DNA from 2 places in the Dickeya dadantii NCPPB 898 genome. Region 2 is predicted to be linked to the other one. Evidence: predicted binding sites of a transcription regulator. Region 2 holds the regulator's gene; the other holds the start of a gene.
What was found. The regulator PurR, encoded in region 2, represses purine synthesis genes. The targets are predictions, from matches to a motif close to CANGCAAACGTTTGCNTG.
Positions count from the first base shown of each region.

Region 1: a site for PurR is predicted at 1,718-1,735, ahead of purE (5-(carboxyamino)imidazole ribonucleotide mutase). Genes of this name have one in related genera too.

Region 1 covers NZ_CM001976.1:3,407,509-3,410,924, reverse strand. The annotation lists gene purK (5-(carboxyamino)imidazole ribonucleotide synthase) at 1-1,051, opposite strand, end outside; gene purE (5-(carboxyamino)imidazole ribonucleotide mutase) at 1,048-1,557, opposite strand; gene lpxH (UDP-2,3-diacylglucosamine diphosphatase) at 1,782-2,504, opposite strand; gene ppiB (peptidylprolyl isomerase B) at 2,515-3,009, opposite strand; gene DDA898_RS15295 (DoxX family protein) at 3,347-3,416, shown strand, end outside.
Region 2 covers NZ_CM001976.1:2,832,760-2,836,175, forward strand. The annotation lists gene DDA898_RS12910 (C40 family peptidase) at 81-1,049, shown strand; gene cydH (cytochrome bd-I oxidase subunit CydH) at 1,231-1,320, opposite strand; gene purR (HTH-type transcriptional repressor PurR) at 1,707-2,732, shown strand; gene cfa (cyclopropane fatty acyl phospholipid synthase) at 3,151-3,416, shown strand, end outside.

The DNA of each region.
Region 1 (3,416 bases), 570 kb from region 2:
GGGCCCATGCCAGCCCGGACTGATAGGCGTCCGGCAGCAACGGCGTCAGCGCGCGCAGCGTCTGGCTCAGTTGCACGGTGTCCGGGTGACTGAGGTTCAGGTGACCGACCTTGCGGCCTGGGCGTACCTCTTTCTCATACCAGTGCAGATGCACCAGCGGCAACGTCAGCCAGTCGATATTCACATCGGTGCCGATCAGGTTGACCATCACCGACGGGCTGGCGACCACCGGGGCCGGCAACGGCAGGTCGAGAATCGCGCGCAGGTGCAGTTCGAACTGACTGATGGAAGCACCGTTTTGTGTCCAGTGGCCGCTATTGTGCACGCGCGGCGCCAGCTCGTTGATCAGCAGGCGATCGCCCACCACGAAGCATTCCATCGCCATCACGCCGACGTAGCCGAGGCGATGCATGATTGCCGACAGCATCTGTTCCGCCTGCTGTTGCAGGTGCGGCTGCGGTTTCGGCAATGCCACGCTGGTGCGCAGGATGCCGTCTTCATGCAGGTTGTGTGTCAACGGGTAGAATACGCAGTCGCCTTTTGCGCTGCGTGCGCCGACCAGCGACACTTCGCCGGAAAAGGCGATGCCCTGTTCGACGATGCACTCGCCGTAGCAGTCGGCCGGCAGGCTGTGTTCCTCGCCGGGACGGATACGCCACTGACCGCGGCCGTCATAACCGCCGACGCGGCGTTTAACGATCGCCAGTTCGCCCAGCGAGGCGAATACTGCCGGCCATTCCTGTGCCGAGGCCAGTAGCTGCCAGGGCGCGGTAGCCAGATTCAGTTCGTCCAGCAGCTGTTTTTGGGTGTAGCGATCGGCCAGGCGCGGAAAAATATCACGGTTGACGAACGCGGGGTGCTGCGCCAACTGGCGAGTCAGCGCCGTTTCCGGCCAGCGTTCGATTTCAGCGGTGATGACGCTGTGTTGCACCGGCACCGATTCCGGCTCCGCATCCAGCCCGACCGGATAAACGGCGATACCCAGCGGCTCGCCGGCCTGGCGCAACATACGGCCCAGTTGGCCGTTACCCAGTACGCAAACCGGCTTCATGCATCCTCCCGCGGATCCGGATGGTTCAGCACCTCGTCGGTCTGCGCCTGACGCCAGGCGGCCAGACGAACAGCCAGCTCGCTGTCGTGACGCGCCAGAATCTGCGCGGCCAGCAGGGCGGCGTTAGCGGCGCCGGCTTTGCCGATGGCCAGCGTGCCGACCGGAATGCCGCGCGGCATCTGCACAATTGAATAGAGACTGTCGACACCGCTTAACGCGGCGCTCTGCACCGGAACGCCCAGCACCGGCACCAGGGTTTTGGCCGCCAGCATACCCGGCAGATGAGCGGCGCCGCCCGCGCCGGCGATAATGACGTCAAAGCCATTCTGGTCCGCTTGTTCGGCGAAGCTGAACAGTTTGTCCGGCGTGCGGTGTGCGGAGACGACTTCAACGTGATAGGGCAGATTCAGCGCGGTGAGGATCTCTGCAGCAAACTGCATGGTGGCCCAGTCACTCTTTGAACCCATGACAATAGCGATTTTCGCCGGGGCAGCGTTGGATGACATGCCTGTAATGCTCCTGTGGTTTGCATGACGATGGTGATTCATGTCGATAATCGTGCATGACAGTAATCGTGCATGATGCGGTCATTGCGCGGTACAACGGCGACCTGAAACCGGAGAGCCACAGGTCGCGAGGGCGTAGAGCATACCATGAGCCAGAAGGGAGGAAAACGGTTGCGTGGCGATGAAATGGGCTGTTAATGGGGAAAATCAGTGTAAACGTCGCGTTACAACGGAAATGAAATCAGACGGACATCGTCCGCGGTCACCCGCAGCAGAGAACCTTGCTGATGCCAGGCGCCCAACACCGCGCGCTCGGCGCGCACGCCGGCCTGATCGATCGGATGAATCGCCGGGCGGTGGGTGTGGCCGTGGATCATCAACGTGGCCTGATGGTGCTGCAGACGAGCCATCACTTCATCGGCGTTGACGTCCATAATGGTCATGGACTTATGCTGGTTAGCCTGCTGGCTGGCGGCGCGCATGCGGGCGGCGATGCGTAGACGCAGCGACAGCGGCAGCCACAGAAAAAGCCGCTGGATGAGCGGGTTATGCACCTTGCGGCGGAAGTTCTGGTAGGCGCGATCGTCGGTGCACAGGGTATCGCCGTGCAGCAGCAGCGTGCGACGACCATACAGATCAAGCACCGTTTCCGTGGCGAGCAGCCGCAGGCCGCTCTGGCGGGCGAAACGTGCGCCGAGCAGAAAGTCGCGGTTGCCGTGGGCGAAATAGCAGGGCACGCCGCTGTCTGTCAGCGTCTTTAACGCCTGCGCCACCGTGGCGTGCAGCGGGGCCGGGTCGTCGTCGCCAATCCAGGCGTCGAACAGATCGCCGAGGATATAGAGCGCGTCGGCGCCGGGCGCGTCTTCACGCAGAAAACGCAGGAAACCGGCGGTGATCGCCGGTTCCTGTTCGCTCAGATGCAGATCGCTAATAAACAGCGTGGTCATGCAGCCGGCGTTACTCGCTGACGGTTACGCTGGTGACGATCACGTCTTCTTTCGGTACATCCTGGTGCATACCGCTGCGGCCGGTGGACACGGCTTTGATCTTGTCGACCACGTCCATGCCTTCCGCCACTTCGGCGAACACGCAGTAGCCCCAGCCGTTTACGCTTTCAGATTTGAAGTTCAGGAAATCGTTATCCACCACGTTGATGAAGAACTGGGCGGTCGCTGAATGCGGATCGTTGGTGCGGGCCATGGCCAGCGTGCCACGGTTGTTGCCCAAACCGTTGTTGGCTTCGTTTTTGATCGGCGCGTTGGTGCCTTTCTGGTTCATGCCGGGTTCAAAGCCGCCGCCCTGGATCATGAAGCCATTGATCACACGGTGAAAGATGGTGTTATCGTAAAAACCGCTGCGGCAGTAGTTCAGGAAGTTTTCCACGGTAACCGGTGCTTTTTCCGGGAAAGTATTGATGACGATATCGCCGTGGTTGGTATGAAACGTAATCATAGATGAACCTTACTTAGCCATAGTACACAGAATGATGAGAGATATTCACCGAGGCGCCAAGTCGCCAAGAGCGCTCTTATAACATAAGTGAATGGCTGAGTCAGCACAGGGCGAAGACGGCGGAGAAATGAGGAAACGAGCCTGGAATCTGATTCAAATAAACTCATTAAGTTTATATACTTAATTGAATTTATTTGAAATATATTTTTATTGCGCTAAATCAATAACTAGTTTCATTTCGATATGTTTTTTTACTTTCTAAACTTATCCTTGTTGTAGTTGATAGTCACTCTCGTTAACACGTTGCTCACTCAATAATCATACAGGTAGGTAAATTATGTTGGACCGGATTAATCAGCTGTTAGACAAACCGGATTGCGGCAAGCTGGTTTTGCGACTGTCATTCA
Region 2 (3,416 bases):
TTCCCCACTTTTTTATCAGGTCATTTTCGGGAATACTGTAAAGATTGAACGATTGAGGACAACATTCGGTCAGAATTATCATGCGTTTATTTATTACGCTCTTTTTATTATTTTTCAGTAACCTGTTTTTTAACCTGGCACAGGCTAATCCACATAGCGCTGCGGTTTTTCCGCGCAAAACCGGCGTGGAAACGGCGAATAAAGCTATTGAGGAATCCAAAAAAAGCAAGGTTGCTAAAAATACCAAAAAGGGTGCGGCGCCCACTCATGACAAAAAGCCGGAAAAAACCGCCAAAACCGCGCCTGCCAAACCCACCGCCGCTCACGATAAAAACGTCAAACCGCACAACGATAAAAAACCGGTGACAACCACGACCTCAGCCCACGCAACCAGCAAGAAACCGACGCAGGAAAAAAGCGTGCAGGCTAAAACGCCAGCCGGCAAAACCACGAAAAAGGACGCTCCGGCACAGGCGAAGAGCAGTCACAAGACGCATGAAACCGTTATTGCCAAAACGGCAAATAAAAAAGGCAAACCTGCCGCCGTCGACGAAACCGCTACCCTATCACCACACGGCAAGAGCAAAAAAGGCAAGCAAGATAAAGCCTCGCTGACCATCAGCGCCGCTCACCAAAAGCGCTATCAGCATGCCAAACTGACCGCCATGAACAAGCTGATGAGCCAGATCGGCAAACCCTACCACTGGGGCGGTGCGACCCCCTACTCCGGTTTCGATTGCAGCGGGCTGGTGTATTACGCTTATAAAGATGTGGTGAAAATCACGATTCCGCGTACCGCCAATGAGATGTTCCATCTGCGCGACGCCGCGCCTATCAAGAAAAGCGAACTGGAAAGCGGCGACCTGGTGTTCTTTCGGATAACCAACCGCGGTGCTGCCGACCATGTAGGCGTCTATCTCGGCAATGGTCGTTTCATCCAGTCGCCGCGTTCCGGCGCTGATATCAAAATCAGCAAGCTGAGCGAAGACTACTGGCAGGATCATTACGTCGGCGCCCGTCGCGTGGTCACGCCGAAGACGATGCGTTAAACAATTACCATGCGTTAAACAATTACCATGCGTTAAAGCGCTTCCGCTGGAATGACGCTATCCAAATACGGCAAAAGGGGCATCGCGCCCCTTTTTATTTTTCGATAGCCGTTTTCTGGTACCTGCCGTTGACAGCGACGAATGTGTCGCTGACGATCCAGGCGCCGTTAGCGCCACGCCGTCAGTTCAGCACCGCGCTCAGACTAAAGATGATGATCACTGCCAGTGAAGCCACTGTGGTGAACAGCGACATTTTCAAATTAGTATCCATAGTATTCTCCTGTATGTGACCGATGATCGCCGTCATCCCGTCATGTCTGAATCAAACCCCGATCCCGGCAGGTGGGGAAACATCATAAAGCATAGGTGTATTATCACCCGAGCGGCGTCAAAAAACCGCTTTCTGCGTCACAGAGATAAAACGAATTGCCTCTTCCACTTTTGCTCTAAATCGGCCAAAATCCGCAGTTTACTGTATACACTGCGTTGGTCGAAGCGTCAGCCCTCCCCTCAAGCTACACACCTCGGCATGTCTCCTCCTGAAATGTTGCCTTGTTGTCCGGCAGGAGATGAATTCACGCAGGCAAACGATTAACAACATATTTACTGCTGTAACAGACAACCTACTGTAACAGATGAGTTCAGGAGTCACTTTAGATGGCAACGATCAAAGATGTGGCAAAACGCGCGGGCGTTTCGACCACAACCGTATCACACGTGATCAATAAAACACGTTTCGTCGCCGAAGAGACCAAGGCTGCGGTGCGCGCGGCCATCGATGAATTGCATTATTCGCCGAGTGCAGTGGCCCGCAGCCTGAAAGTCAACCACACCAAATCCATCGGCCTGCTGGCGACATCCAGCGAGGCGCCCTATTTCGCCGAAATCATCGAAGCGGTGGAAAACAGCTGCTACGCCAGAGGCTACACGCTGATCCTGTGCAACTCCCATAATAATCAGGACAAACAGCGCGCCTACCTTTCCATGCTGGCGCAAAAACGAGTCGACGGCCTGTTGGTGATGTGCGCCGAATATCCGCCGGAACTGCTGTCCATGCTGGAGGATTACCGCCATATCCCGATGGTGGTGATGGACTGGGGCGAAGCCCACAGCGATTTTACCGATACCATCATCGATAACGCCTTTGCCGGCGGCTATATGGCCGGACGTTACCTGATTGAGCGCGGCCACCGCGACATCGGCGCCATTCCCGGTTCTCAGGGGCGCAATACCGGCAGCGGGCGTTACCTGGGGTTCCTGAAAGCGTTGAAAGAAGCCGACATTCCGCTACGGGAAGAATGGGTGGTTCAGGGCGACTTCGAACCGGAATCCGGCTACAAAGCGATGCACCAGATTCTGGCCCAGAAACAGCGGCCGACGGCGGTATTCTGCGGCGGCGACATCATGGCGATGGGCGCCATTTGCGCCGCCGACGAGCTGGGGCTGCGCGTACCGCAGGATATTTCGGTGATCGGTTATGACAATGTTCGTCACTCCCGGTATTTTACCCCGGCGCTGACCACCATTCACCAGCCCAAGGAGCGGCTGGGGCAGGCGGCGTTTTCCATGTTGCTCGACCGCATTACCAGCAAACGTGAGGAAGCCCAGACCATCGAAGTGCATCCGACCCTGATCGAACGCCGCTCCGTCGCCGACGGCCCGTTCCTCGATTACCGTCGTTAAAATTCAGACGATTCTGTTATATCTCGGTTTGGCTCTTCAATCAGGCGGCATCCCGCGCCACACATGGCGACGACGCGTGCTATCGCAGCTGAACACATGACTTAACGTGCTGCTTTAACCCAACGAATTCTTGTCGTCGGGTTAAAGCAGTCATACACTCCTCACTGTCTTTAACGACAATAATTATGAGCAGACGATGCTTTCGGCATCACGCATCGCCTTCGTTTCTATACGGTCTGTTGACCGCCGCATCTTTTTCTTACGGCCAGGGATAGACGCCTTTCGTACCGCTTTTCTCTTATTTCCTCTGGGACATCCAAGGGCTGACGATGGATTGAGTCCACCGAATGCCCTCTGTGGGTACATTTGTCTAATGTGTTCCTTGCACAGGTATTTTCCGGCAAGGTAGGGAGAAGTTATGAGTTTATCTTATGTGGAGGAGCTGGATGCAGCTAACCTATCCTGGTTCCGGATTGTCAATGAAATGCTATCGGCTGCCGACATCGTCATTAACGGTTCACGCCCGTTTGATATTCAGGTCAAAAATCCCGGTATGTACAAACGCATACTACGTGAAGGCTCGCTAGGATTGGGCGAAAGTTATATGGATGGCTGGTGGGAATGTGAACGGCTGGACATATTTTTCCACCGCGTGTTAAGTGCCGGACTGGAAAAACGGCTTCC